DNA from 4 places in the Micromonospora sp. NPDC005979 genome. Region 2 is predicted to be linked to each of the others. Evidence: riboswitches for the same ligand, from Rfam matches in the RefSeq annotation. Region 2 holds a riboswitch; each other region holds the start of a gene.
What was found. Region 2 has a riboswitch for cyclic di-AMP ahead of ABZ272_RS14055 (C39 family peptidase). Riboswitches for the same ligand answer to the same signal wherever they lie in the genome.

Region 1 (3,317 bases), on a different contig from region 2:
GGGGTGAGCAGGAACAGCACCAGCCCGACCATCACGGTGGTGATCACGAGCTTGATCACCACCCACCGGTAGCGCAGCAGGCCCCAGGGGGTGAGCAGCGCGCTGGCGACACCGACGAGCCACACGAGCACGCTCAGCGGCGCGAAGAGCACGGTGCCGACGAGCCCGGCGACCGGGTAGACCGCCGCCGGGTCGGCGCCGCGCTGTGCCGCGATGCCGAGGGTGAGCAGCACCAGGTCGGCCCCGAGCCAGCCGAGGGAGGTGACCAGGTGCAGGGTGAGCAGGGCCTTGCGGGTGCGGGGCGCGATTCGCGGCATACCCGAATGCTCCCGGCCCGACCCCGCGTGGTCGTCCGACCAGCGACGACGTCCGGGGTACGCCCGCTGACGTACCCCGGACGGCCTCGGCGGTCAGTACACCGACAGATGCACGTGGTTGGTGTGGTCGCTGGAGGGGTCGCCGTTCCCCCCGCTGTACGACTTCCAGCCGCTGCTGGGTAGCCAGATCTGCTTGAACCAGATCACGTAGAGCACCGCGAGCCGGTCGGCGTTGCGGATGAAGTACGCGGCCAGGTTGTTGCCGTACGTCTTGTCGCCGCCGCTGGCGATCCCGCCGAAGCCACCCTTCTGCGCGGCGAAGTCGCAGGCCCGGCCCTTGGGGTGCTCGCCCGAGCCGCCGTTGCGGTGACAGGAGACGTACCGGGTGAAGCCGGCGGCCTTGGCCTGGTTGAGCGCGTGCAGGGTGCGGGGGGTGATGCAGCCGCTGGCCGGGGTGGGGTCGTTGATGCTGCACGACTCGGACGGCCAGGAGCCGTCGGAGTTGCGGGGGGCGGGTTGAGCGTTGGCGGTGGAGGTGCCACGGTTGGAGCCGGTGTCGGCGGCGGCGGTGGCGCGTGCCTTGTCGTTGGCGACGGTCAGGGCCCGCTCGGCCTGCTCCTTGCGCTTGGCCATCACCTCGACCTGCTTACGCTGCTCCCGGATCTCGCCGTCGAGGGCGACGCGGGTGCGGTTCGCCTCGTCCCGGGTGGCGTGCAGGTCGCGCAGCACCCGGTCCTCGTTGGCGGCCACCACGTCGAGGGTGGCCGCCCGGTCCATGAACCCCTCGGGGGTGTTGCTGTTGAGCAGGGCCGAGACGGTGCTGAGTCGGCCGGTGCGGTACGCGACGCCGGCGATCTCGCCGACCTTGCCGTTGCGTACGGTCATCTCGGCCTCGGTGGTCTTGAGCTTGACCGCGAGCTGCTGCTGCCGCTGGACCGAGGTGTCCAGCGCGCGCTTCGCGTCCAGGTAGCCCTTGCTGGCCGCCTCGAGCTGGGCCCGTAGCGCCGGGGTGCCGCCCTCCTCGTCGCCGTCGGGAGCGGCGGCGGCCCGCAGGCCGCCGGGGGCAGCGGCGGTGGCGGCGCCGACCGGAAGCGCGACGCCGAGGGTGACCATCATGACGATCAGTGCCGCAAGTCGGGCGGCGGGTGGGCGTGCTGGTGCCACTACGCATGTCCTTCCGTCAGCCGCCGACCGGGTTAGCTGACGGGTTCGGGACGGAAGATCCCTACCGCTGACGCGGATGCACCCCAGGAACATGGTTCCCCGGTTCGCCCTGTCGGGCGATTAGGCGACGGCCGCCACCGGCGCCGGGAGGCGCCGCCGGGTGGTGGCCGGGACAGAGCCTACCGGTGCTGGTGGGGTCTGTGCAGCCGTTGTGACGGAAGGTGCTTACGCGGTCACGATGGATGACGGTCACCACTCGACGGAACCGCAGGCGCCCGGGGCGGCGCCGGGTTCGGTCTGCAGCGTGGCGTGCTCGATGCGGAAGTCGTCCCGCAGGGCGGTACGCGCCGCGGTGAGCACCGCGCCGACCTCCGCGCCGGGCGCCATGGTCAGGTGCGCGGAGGCCACCTCCATGCCCGAGGTGAGCGTCCAGACGTGCAGGTCGTGCACCTCGACCACGCCGGGCACCGCGGCCAGTCGGTCGTGCACGGCGGTGACCTGGAGGTGTTCCGGGGCGGCCTGCACGAGGATGCGGACGGCGGCCCGCCCCAGCCGCCAGGTGCGCGGCAGGATGAACACGCCGATCCCGACCGCGACCAGCGGATCGGCCCACCACCAGTCGGTGACGGCGATCAGCAGCGCGGCGCCGATCACGCCGAGCGAGCCGAGCAGGTCGCCCAGCACCTCCAGGTAGGCACCCCGGAGGTTGATGCTCTCCCGGGCGCCGGCGCGCAGCAGCCCGAAGGCGACCACGTTCGCGAGCAGGCCGAGGATGGCCACCGTGAGCATCGGACCGCTGAGCACCTGGTGTGGGTCGCCGAACCGGCCGATCGCCTCGATCACCACGTAGATCGCCACGCCGGAGAGCAGGACGGCGTTGGCCAGCGCGGCGAGCACTTCGAGGCGGTAGAGCCCGAAGGTGCGTTGCGGGTCGCCGGTGGCCCGCCGCGTGGCGGTGATCGCGGCGAGCGCCATCCCGATGCCGAGCACGTCGGTGAACATGTGCCCGGCGTCGGAGAGCAGGGCCAGTGAGCCGGTGTGGAAGGCGGTCACCGCCTCGACCACCATCAGGGCAGCGAGCAGTCCGAAGGCCGCCCAGAGCCGTCCCCGATGCTGGTGGGCGGCGTTGGCGACCGACCCGTGGTGGTGGTCATGTCCTGCTCCCACGGAACCCACCCTCCGACGCCGCCCGGGACCCGGTCAAATGTATGCTCACATCGCTATGTGTGCAAGTGTAGGGCGCGGGCCGCCCACGGGCGATGCCAACGCGACGGTCAGCCGGTCGGGTCGACGGTGGTGAGCCGCTGGGTGGCGCGGGAGAGCGCCACGTAGAGCGTGCGTACGCCGGAGCCCGGATCGGCCCGGATCTCGCTGGGGGCGACCAGCACGACTCCGTCGTACTCCATGCCCTTGGCCTCCAGGCTGGTCACCACCTGCAAGCGCGTCGCGCCGAGCGCGTCGAGCCAACCGGCGACCTCGTCGCGGCGGGTGACCGGCGTGATCACCCCGACCGTGCCGTCGACCTCGCCCAGCAGGCCGGTGGCCGCCTGCACGGCGGCGGCCTGGAGCCCGGCGGGCGGCACCACCAGCTCGACCGGGTCGACGCCGGTGGAGCGGACGGCCCTCGGCAGGGGCAGGTCCGGGTAGAGCCGGCGGATCTCCGCCGCCGCCACCGCGAAGATCTCCGCCGAGTTGCGGTAGTTGGTGGTGAGCGTGAACTCGTGCCGTTTGCGCCGGCCCAGCGCCTGGTCGCGGGAGCGGGTCAGCTCCTCGGGGTCACCGGTCCAGGCGGTCTGCGCCGGGTCGCCCACCACCGTCCACGAGGCCAGCCGCCCA
Region 2 (3,317 bases):
TCCGGCAAGCCGTACGCCGTCACCGACATGGGTGACGAGGGCGACCGGTTCACCGAGCGCTTTCCACTGGCCGGCTCGGGCTACGTGCTGCGGCGCGACATGTCCAACGTGGACGCCGTGCTCACGGCCCTGCTGGACACCGACCCGCTGGCCGACGCCCGCTGGGTCACCCGCCGCCGCTACCTGGGGGACTTCCCGGCCGAGTCGTACGCCGAGGGCTTCCTGACCGCCGCCCGCCGCGAGCTGACCTCGACCCGGGAACTACCCGCGCCCGCACCTGCCTGACCGATCAACGGTACGGGTCCAGCAACGCCAGCACGGCCGCCGGATCCTCCAGGTGCGCGTTGTGCCCGAGACCGGCCAGCGTGGCGACCGGTACGCCGTACTCCTTGAGCTGCGCGTCCGTGACCATCGCGTCGTGCTCCCCGCGGGCCAGCACCACCGGCACGTCGGTCGCCGCGAGCAGCGCGGCCAGGTCGGGCGCGCCGACGGCGAACGCGGCGTTGTCCATCGCGAGCCGCCACCGGCCGTCGACCTGACGCAGACCGGCGTCGACCATCGGGTGGTCCGGGAGGACCAGACCGGTGAGGCCGGCGACCCGCAGATACCGGCGGGCGGCCTCGGTGCGGCTGGTGAACCAGCCCACCGGGCGGGCGGCGAGGTCCGCGGCGCGGGCCAGCTCGGCCGGCGCCCAGACGGCCTTGATGCCCAAGCCCACCACCGCGTCCACCGGCAGGCCGGCGGCGCGGGCCGCCAGCGCCAGGCCGACCACGCCACCGAGCGAGTGCCCGAGCACGACGATCCGGTCGTCGGAGGCCAGGCCCTGCGCGACCCGCTGGGCGAAACCCTCGAAGGAGTACGACGACAGCGGCGCCGACCAACCGTGACCGGCGAGATCGGGCGCCAGCCACCGGCCGGGCCAGTGGTGCTCCAGAAGTGGTGCCCAGGGCAGCCACACGTCACCCGTCGCCCCCATGCCGTGCAGCAGCAACAGGATCGGCTCACGGTCGGCTTGACCACCCGATTCATCCACCACGGCCGCAGTCTCCCACGGTTCGCGGCCCGGTACGAGAGCCGTTCACCCGCGTCGCGCCCCGACCCGGGAACGCCGCGGGCGCCGGCCCCTCGTGGGAGACGGCGCCCGCGGCGTCGTGGGGTGTCGCGCGTTGGTCAGGCGGAGTAACCCCGGGTGGCGATCCAGTTCGCCAGGTCGATCGTGGTGATCCAGTAGGCGGGGTCGGCGGCGTTCGCCGAGTCGGCGATCCGCACGGTACGGCCGTTGTCCTTGTAGCCGACGACGGCGATGTAGTGCCCACCGCCGTACGAGTGGTAGCCGCCCTCGGTGTCGATGGCGTCGCCGACGACGTTGGCCACCACGCCCCGGCCGTCGGTGATGGCCTTGACCACGTCGGCCTGAAGACGGTCCATCTGGGCCGGGCTGGGCGTGCCCGCGAACATGCGGGTGCGGTACGGGGAGCCCTTCACCTCGGCGTTGAGCACCCGGGTGGTGTCCTCGGCCGAGTTGGTGCCCATCTCGGTGGTGCCCAGCTCGGGGCCGAGCTCCTCCTGGGTGCGATCGATGCCGCTGGCGCTGAGCGCGTTGCGGGTGGCCGCCGGGCCGCAGTTGTAGTAGGTGTTCTGCGCCTCGTAGTCGTAGTCGAGCACCTTCGTCGCGGGCGGCTTCGGCGGCGTCGGCTTCCGGGTGACGTCCGGGTTGCTCGTGGCCTTCGCGGCGGGGGACGCGGCGCTGGTGGCCGGAGCGGCGGTGCTCGGGGCGGCGGTGCTCGGTGCGACGCTCGCCGACGGGGCCGCGGACCGGAGTTCGCCACGGGAGGCGACGGTGTCACTGCGCATCTCGGCGACCGTGGTCGGGGTGCGCGAGCCGGCCGGGGCGTCGTCGGCGCCGGCGACCAGGGCGCCGGCGGTGGTGGCGATCGCGAGGGCCGCGGCGGAGGCGGCGACGATCTGGTACGGGCGCTCGGTCGCGAGGCGACGGAGCTGGCGCTTCAGGGTGTGCTTCACGAGGTCCTCCACGGTTCACAGGGAGAGCGGCACACCGGGGCCCGACCGGCATCCGGGCAGGCGTCAGCGCGCGGGCGGTGACCCGCGGGTGATGAGCCGCTCAGGGGAACGCCCGGCGCGGCCGGGCGGGAAGTGCGGTGACCCGGGGGGTCAGCTCACCGTCACGAGGCGGATGAGCGGGGACACCGCGTCGCCGTGGAGGCGGAGGAACAACAAGGGGGTCGAGGGGTGCTGCACGAGGATGGAACTCCTTCCGTCACCGCCTACCGGGTTAGCTGACGGATTCGGGCGGGAAGATCGCCCTACCGCGGGCCGTGGCTCGCGGATTCACCCCGGACTTACTGTGGGTCCCCGGTTCGTTGATCACGATTGAGCGGGTCGGCGCGGCGTCGCCTCCTGCGATCGGTAACCGCACCGGACGGGACGACAGTACTGGCCGGTGCGCACTCTGCCAAGCCGCGCCCACCTGCGTAAACATCGATTGGCCCAGCAATTTCTGCGCGTTTTGCCGCTGACGTGACTCGATGGGACAACGGGTTCCACCGGCACCCGTGGGCGACAACCGGACAGGTGGCCGGCAACGCCGCCACAATCGCGGGCACAATGGCCGCCGATGATGCCGGCCGCCCGATTTCCACCGCCGGTGACCCGCCTCACATAACAGATCGGGCTCAACCGGCCCGGGCCGGACGCCAGCGTGCCACGAGGGCCGTACCCGACGGCCGCGTCGCGGTGCGCCGGGAGAGCGCCGGGCTCGGCCGGCACCGTGCCGCCGCCACGTACGCCTCCTCGGCGAGGACGCGCGCCGACTCGGCGGCAACCTCGGCGTCCCGCCAGGACGACCGTTCCCGCTCGGCGGCCGTCCGGTGCTCGGCCAGCCTGATGTCACGGATCGCCCGGATGAGCAGCGTCTCCTGCTCGACCGGGTGCCGGCGGGGGTCCCAGCCGCGCCGATGCCCGAACACGTCGCCGAGCTGAGCCATGGTCAACTCCCCCCGCCAGTGCGCCGCCATGGCGGCGCGGTGCAGATAGCGCTCCCGGGCCGCGTACTCGGCGGGGGTGTGCGGGGTACGCGGTGTCGGCAACGCCCCGGCACCGGCGACCCGACGGGCAGCGGTGTCCGCCTCGTCGTACGCCGTCCAGGCCCGCTGCGCCTCGTCCTGAGCGACCAGCCAGTCAGCGCGTCGCCGCCGGGCGGTCCGCGCCGCCCGGGCGGCGGCCACAGCCACCTCCTCGGCGTACCGGCGCAGGTCGGCCATCTCGGCGACGGCCATCTCGCGGGCGGTGGGTGTCGG
Region 3 (3,317 bases), on a different contig from region 2:
CCGCCGGGCCCGGAGCGCCTCGGGTCGAGGTGGGCGACGACGTCGTCCTGGTCGAGCTGACCGATCCGACCGATCCCACCATCAGCACCTGGAACATCGCCGAGCACCAGCGCGGGGCGCCACTGGTGTGGCTCGTGGTGGTCTTCGCCGCCGCCATCGTCGCGTTCGGCCGGTGGCGGGGTCTGGCCGCGCTCGCCGGCCTGGCCGCCAGCTTCGCCATCCTGCTCACCTTCGTGTTGCCGGCCATCGGCGCGGGCCGGTCACCGCTGCTGGTGGCGGTGGTCGGCGCGGCCCTGATCATGTTCGTGGTGCTCTACCTGACACACGGAGTGACCGCGCAGACCTCCGTCGCGGTCCTCGGCACCCTGGGCAGTCTGGTGCTCACCGGCGTCCTCGCGACCATCGCCACCGCCGCCACCCGGCTCACCGGCTTCGGCAGCGAGGACGCCACCACGCTCTCGATGTTCCAGGCGGATGTGGACCTGCGCGGCCTGCTGCTCGCCGGGATCATCATCGGCTCACTCGGGGTACTCGACGACGTGACCGTCACCCAGGCCGCCACCGTCACCGAGCTGGCCAACGCCAACCCCGGGCTGGGTCGGCGACAGCTCTACCGGGCCGCCACCCGGGTCGGCCGGGCGCACATCGCCTCCACGGTCAACACCATCGTGCTGGCGTACGCGGGCGCGTCACTGCCGCTGCTGCTCCTGCTCACCGCCGACTCGCGTCCCGTCGGGCAGATCCTGACCAGCGAGTTCCTCGCCCAGGAGATCGTCCGCAGCGCGGTCGCCACGCTCGGCCTGATCGCCGCCGTACCCCTCACCACCGGGCTGGCGGCGGTGGTGACCGCGGCCGGATCGACGGCCCCGGCCGACGCGGACGCCCCGCCACCGCGCCCCCGCGCGGACCGTACGGAGGCGCTTGCCGCCCTCAGTTCCCCGCCTGCGGGTCGGGCCGACGGGCCCGATCCGCAGCGGAGCACACCCCCATCCACCGCCACCACCGGGTGGCCAGAGCCGAACAGGAGCACGGATACGGCATGGTGACACTCCTCAGCGTGACCGGATCGGGCACCCGCCCTGAGAACCGCGTCACTGGTCACTCAACGCCATGGCGAAATGACGCTTTTAGTCGGCATCAGGACGTAGCTCAGGCGGTGGACTCTCGGGTAACCTCGCTGCCGGTCACCGACGAAGGCGCGCAGCGGCGCCTGCGGTGCCACCGCCCAATCGCCAACCGGCGAGCCGGGGACCCAGGTACCTGGGGTGAATCCGCGACAGCGGTAGGGGCCACTTCCGCCCCGAACCCGTCAGCTAACCCGGTCGGCGGTCGACGGAAGGGAAGATTGTGACGGCACCCCTACGCCGCTGGTTGACACCTGTGGTGGCCGTGTTCGCTGCGCTGACCGTGCTCGCCGGACCCCTCCCGGCCCACGCCGCCCCGACGACCCCCACCCCGTCCGGGCACGAGGAGGACGGCGACGAGCCCAAGCTGCTCACCGACGTCATCGAGCAGACCAACCGGGACTACGTGGCGGCCAAGTCCAAACTGGACAAGTCCAAGAAGCGGCAGCTCGAACTGGCGGCCGAGGTCGACCGGGCGAAGGCCGACCTCGCCGCGCTGGCCCCGCAGGTCGCGCAGATCGCCGCTCAGTCGTACCGGACCGGACGGGTCGGCGCGATCGCGATGCTGCTGGAGGCCGACGCCCCGGACTCGTTCGTCCAGCGGGCCGCGGCGCTCGACGAGATGAACATGGTCAACGAGAAGAAGCTCGCCGAGGTCAACGCCGTGAAGTCCCGCGCCGAGCAGGCCAAGCTGGCCCTCGACGCCGAGGTCCGGGAGCAGCAGAAGCAGACCGCGCTGATGGCGAAGGACAAGCGCGACGCGGACAAGGCGCTCGCGCTGGTCGGCGGCAAGGGCTTCACCGGCGGCCTGGTGGACGCCACCTCCCCGGTCGCCCGGATCGGCCCGGGTCGCACCGCCGACGGCGACTGGAAGGCGCAGTCGTGCAGCGAGGACGACCCCACCACCTCCGGCTGCGTCACGCCGCGCACGCTGCACGCGTACAAGGAGGTCAAGCGGGCCGGATTCAACCGGTTCGTGGGCTGCCACCGCAACGGCGGACCGTACGAGCACCCGAAGGGCCGCGCCTGTGACTGGTCGTTGCAGAAGAGCGGCTTCAGCCCGTGGCACAACGACGACACCCGGATGTACGGCAACAACGTGGCCGCGTTCCTCATCCGCAACGCCGACCGGCTCGGCATCTACTACGTGATCTGGAACCGGCAGATCTGGTTCCCGGCGACCGGCTGGAAGTCGTACAGCGGGCCGTCGAACCACACCGACCACGTACACATGTCGTTGCTCTGATTCGACGTTCAGCAGTTCGAGGGCCGTCCCGCGTCGAGCGGGGCGGCCCTCGTCGCGGGTCAGGCGGCGGTGGTGGCCGCCGAGTCGTCCGAGGCGTCGCCGGCCGGTACGGACGTCACGGGTCGTACTGCCCCGGCGGCGAGCCGGTACGACATCCCCACCACCGCGCACCGCCCCCGCGCCACCTCGTCGGCCAGCACGGGCGACTGCCCGAGCAGCGTCTCGACGGTCTGCGCGATGTGGATGTCGACGATGCCGTCGATGTCGTGCACGCCCTCGGCCGCGGCTCGTCGCAGGCTGGGCAGCACCGCGTCGACCACCGCTGGGAGATGTCCCGGGGGCGCGACGCCGGTGGCCGCCGATTCGCGGGCCGCCTGCACGGCGCCGCAGGAGTCGTGGCCGAGCACCACCACCAGCGGGGCACCGAGGACGGCCACCGCGTACTCGACGCTGCCCAGCACCTCGGGCCCGGTGGTGTGGCCGGCGGTCCGAACGACGAAGAGGTCACCCAGCCCTCGGTCGAAGATGATCTCGGCGGCCAGCCGCGAGTCGGAGCAGCCGACGATCACCGCGAAGGGGTGCTGCCCGTCCGCCACGGCGGCCCGGTGCCCGGCATCCTGGTTGGGGTGGCGCGGCTCTCCGGCGACGAAGCGACGGTTGCCGGAGACCAGCTCGGCGTACGCTCGGGCCGGCTCGGTCGAGACCGGCGCCTGCTCGACGGTCCGCTGGGTGCCCGGCTGCCCGCCGGGCGTACCGGAACGGCTCATCCCCGCACCTCGTCTCCACGCGTTTGACCTGCTCAACGGCCTTTTCAAACCGGGCCGGCGGCGGGCGCTGGCTCGCGCTCAACGGTCACACGCACGGCAAGATGCGTCAAGATATGCGTGATTTAGATTTCATACGTTGACCCGGAAAGGCGGCCCCCACGATGGCGAGCACGACGGCCG
Region 4 (3,317 bases), on a different contig from region 2:
GAAGTGATCTCGCTCGGCGACCAGCTCGCCGGCCGGCTGGAGGGCAAGAGCTCACTGGGCCGCCTCGGCCTGCTCACCCACTCCACCGCCGGGTTCATCGATCCGGGCTTCTCCGGGCACGTCACGCTGGAGCTGTCCAACGTGGCGAACCTGCCGATCACCCTCTGGCCGGGCATGAAGATCGGGCAGCTCTGCATCTTCCGGCTCTCGTCGCCGGCCGAGCACCCGTACGGCTCGGTGGTCTACGGGTCGCGTTACCAGGGCCAGCGAGGCCCGACGCCCAGCCGCTCCTGGCAGAACTGGCGTGCCTGGCCGACGCGCTGATCGGCCCCTCCGATGTTAGGAAGGGCACCTTTCTATACCTGAAGCGTTAGAAGGGTGCCCTTCCTTACACGTCAGCCGGGGCGGCCGTAGCTGTGGATGGGCCCGTCGTCGACCTTCTTCATCTTGACGGGCACACCGGCCTGGGAGGCGTGCACCACCCAGCCGTCGCCGACGTACATCCCGACGTGGTGGATGTCGCTGTAGTAGAAGACCAGGTCACCGGGGCGCAGGTCGCCCTTGCTGACGTTCTTGGTCACCCGGCTCTGCGCGGCGGCGTTGTGCGGCAGCGACACACCGGCCTTCGCCCATGCCGCCAGCATCAGCCCGGAGCAGTCGTACGAGTTCGGTCCCTCGGTGCCCCACACGTACGGCTTGCCGATCTGGGCGCAGGCGAACTTGACCGCGATACCGGCACCGCCACCCGGGTAGCTGGCCGGGCAGGGCGCGGGACGCAGCGGACCGCCGCCGCCGCTGCCGTACACCTTGAGGCGCAGCTTCTGCAGCCGGTCGATCTCCTCGTTGATCTGCTTCTTCTTCGCAGCCAACTGGGCCTCGGTGCGGGTCAGCTGGACCACCATCTCGTCCAGCGGCGCCTTCTGCCGGGCCAGCTCGTTGCGCAGGTCGGCGACCTGGCGGACGTCCTCCTGCTGGTTGTGGGCGAAGCGGTCGAGCATTTCGAGCTGACCGACCATCTCGCTGGGCGACCGGCTGCCGAGCATCGTGTTGACGGTCGACAGGTTCTCACCCATGTACGCGCGGACGGCCAGCGCGCTGACCTTGTCCATCGCGGCGTCGACCTGGCGCTCCAGCGGCGCGATGCGGGCGGCGAGCGCGTCGGCCTGCTTGCGCTTGAGGGTCAGGTCGGCACGGGTGGCGTTGTGCCGCTCGATGATCGGTTCGAGCTTGTTCCAGTCGTCGTCGATCTGGCGTTCGATCTCGGCGACGGACGGATCGGCGTGGGCCACCGTGGCGCTGCCGGTCAGGACGACGGCGACGCCGACCAGGGCGGCGAGAGCGGTGGTGAAGCGGGACCAGCGTGGACGCGGCACGGTCGACGGCGGGTCGGCCGGAGCCGACCGTCCGGACGACGGCCGCGGGGCTTGGAGGGCCACCGGGTTCCGTACTCCTTCTTCCTGACCGCCTACCGGGTTAGCTGACGGGTTCGGGCGGGAAGTGGGCGCCCTACCGCAGGAACTGCGGATTCACCCCGAGGAACCTGGGTCCCCGGCTCGCTCGCGAGCGACTCGGCGGTGTCGGTCCGTTACCGCCCGGGGTGGGCAGACCTGCTACCGGGCCGACGAATGACCAGAGTAGAGACGGCCGTTACCGATCCGCAACCCGTGCGGCCGTGACACTCCGTACTGATTGCCGCGGGCCATCGAACCGATGTGAAGATTTCTTACCGCACGTTTCGAAACATGGAAAGGTATTGACGCGGACTCCCGGGCAGGGCGAAGGTGACCGCAACCGACACCAGTTCACATGTAGGGGGTTCGATGAAACGTCCGACCCTGCTCGCCGTCGCGCTCGTCACCGCCACGGCGGCCGTACCGCTGCCCTCCGGCCCGGCCACCGCGGCCCCTGCCGCCGACCGCCAGCAGCAGTACGCCGCCGCAGCGACCGAGTACGGCGTACCCATCGACGTACTGCTCGGCGTCTCCTACCTGGAGTCCCGCTGGGACAGCAACGCCGGCACGCCGAGCACCAGCGGCGGCTACGGCCCGATGCACCTGACCGATGCCCGGCACGTGGCCGCCCTACCCGGGCGCGGTCACCACGACGCCCCGGGAGAGGATCCGCGCGGCGACGAGTCCCGTCGTGCTCTCGCACCGGCGCCCGCCACCGGGGACGCGCCGCCCAGCGCCGCGCTGCAGACCGTGGACGCCGCCGCCGCGCTCACCGGCGCCACCACCGAGGCGCTGCGTACCGACCCGACGACGAACCTCCGGGGTGGGGCGGCGCTGCTGGCCGCGTACCAACGGGAGGTCGGCGCCCCGGTCGGAGTCGGCACCGACCCGGCCACCTGGTACGGCGCGGTGGCCCGCTATGCCGGCGCGGACAGCGCCGATGCCGCGGCGGCCTTCGCCGACGAGGTCTTCACCACGATCGGCGCCGGCGAGACGCGGGTGACCGACGACGGCCAGCGGGTCACGCTGCCGGCCCGGGCGGTACGCCCTGAGCGGACCTGGCTGGACCGACTGGGACTGCGCCGGCTCGCCCGCCCGGACGGGTTGGAGTGCCCGAGCACCGTGTCCTGTGAGTGGATCCCGGCACCCTACGCGGCGTTCGGCGACGGCGACTACGGCAACCACGACCTGTCCGACCGGCCCGCCCGGCAGAAGATCGAGTACATCGTCATCCACGACACCGAGGCGAGTTGGGCGACCACCCTGCAGCTCGTCCAGGACCCGACCTACGTGAGCTGGCACTACTCGCTGCGCTCGGTGGACGGCCACATCGCCCAGCACGTCAAGACCAAGGATGTCGCCTGGCACGCCGGCAACTGGTACGTCAACGCCAAGTCGATCGGGTTGGAACACGAGGGCTTCGCCGCGCAGGGCACCTGGTACACGGAGGCGATGTACCGGACCTCGGCGAAGCTCGTGCGGCACCTCGCGCTGCGGCTGGGCATCCCGCTGGACCGCCAGCACATCATCGGGCACGACAACGTGCCCGGCACGACCGCGTCGACGGTCCGCGGGATGCACTGGGACCCGGGACCCTACTGGGACTGGACGCACTACCTCGACCTGCTGCACGCGCCACGGCTGGACACCGGCACCCCGGCCACCGGACTGGTCCGGATCGACCCCGACTACGCGACCAACCAGCCGGCGTTCACCGGATGCGTCACCCCCGGGACGCCGTGCGCGCCCCGCGGTTCCTCGTCGGTGGTGCTACGCACCGCACCGGCTCCGGACGCGCCGCTGGTCAACGACATCGCGCTGCGCCCCGACGGCACCCCGAACACGATGGACGTGTCGGACCACGGG

Region 1: another riboswitch for cyclic di-AMP. It lies ahead of ABZ272_RS19705 (hypothetical protein); the one in region 2 lies ahead of ABZ272_RS14055 (C39 family peptidase).
Region 3: another riboswitch for cyclic di-AMP. It lies ahead of ABZ272_RS08045 (hypothetical protein); the one in region 2 lies ahead of ABZ272_RS14055 (C39 family peptidase).
Region 4: another riboswitch for cyclic di-AMP. It lies ahead of ABZ272_RS04595 (NlpC/P60 family protein); the one in region 2 lies ahead of ABZ272_RS14055 (C39 family peptidase).

Annotation. Positions count from the first base shown of each region.
Region 1 covers NZ_JBEXUR010000011.1:132,018-135,334, forward strand. Annotated here, with positions in the region: gene ABZ272_RS19700 (hypothetical protein) at 1-317, opposite strand, end outside; gene ABZ272_RS19705 (hypothetical protein) at 411-1,433, opposite strand; cyclic di-AMP (ydaO/yuaA leader) riboswitch at 1,487-1,618, opposite strand; gene ABZ272_RS19710 (cation diffusion facilitator family transporter) at 1,731-2,648, opposite strand; gene ABZ272_RS19715 (AAA family ATPase) at 2,756-3,317, opposite strand, start outside.
Region 2 covers NZ_JBEXUR010000007.1:133,345-136,661, forward strand. Annotated here, with positions in the region: gene ABZ272_RS14045 (CDP-glycerol glycerophosphotransferase family protein) at 1-285, shown strand, start outside; gene ABZ272_RS14050 (alpha/beta hydrolase) at 290-1,036, opposite strand; gene ABZ272_RS14055 (C39 family peptidase) at 1,171-2,022, opposite strand; cyclic di-AMP (ydaO/yuaA leader) riboswitch at 2,268-2,408, opposite strand; gene ABZ272_RS14060 (hypothetical protein) at 2,694-3,317, opposite strand, start outside.
Region 3 covers NZ_JBEXUR010000003.1:406,868-410,184, forward strand. Annotated here, with positions in the region: gene ABZ272_RS08040 (YibE/F family protein) at 1-1,046, shown strand, start outside; cyclic di-AMP (ydaO/yuaA leader) riboswitch at 1,213-1,344, shown strand; gene ABZ272_RS08045 (hypothetical protein) at 1,348-2,370, shown strand; gene ABZ272_RS08050 (carbonic anhydrase) at 2,430-3,137, opposite strand; gene ABZ272_RS08055 (MarR family winged helix-turn-helix transcriptional regulator) at 3,299-3,317, shown strand, end outside.
Region 4 covers NZ_JBEXUR010000002.1:292,733-296,049, forward strand. Annotated here, with positions in the region: gene dcd (dCTP deaminase) at 1-324, shown strand, start outside; gene ABZ272_RS04595 (NlpC/P60 family protein) at 396-1,436, opposite strand; cyclic di-AMP (ydaO/yuaA leader) riboswitch at 1,449-1,584, opposite strand; gene ABZ272_RS04600 (peptidoglycan recognition family protein) at 1,821-3,317, shown strand, end outside.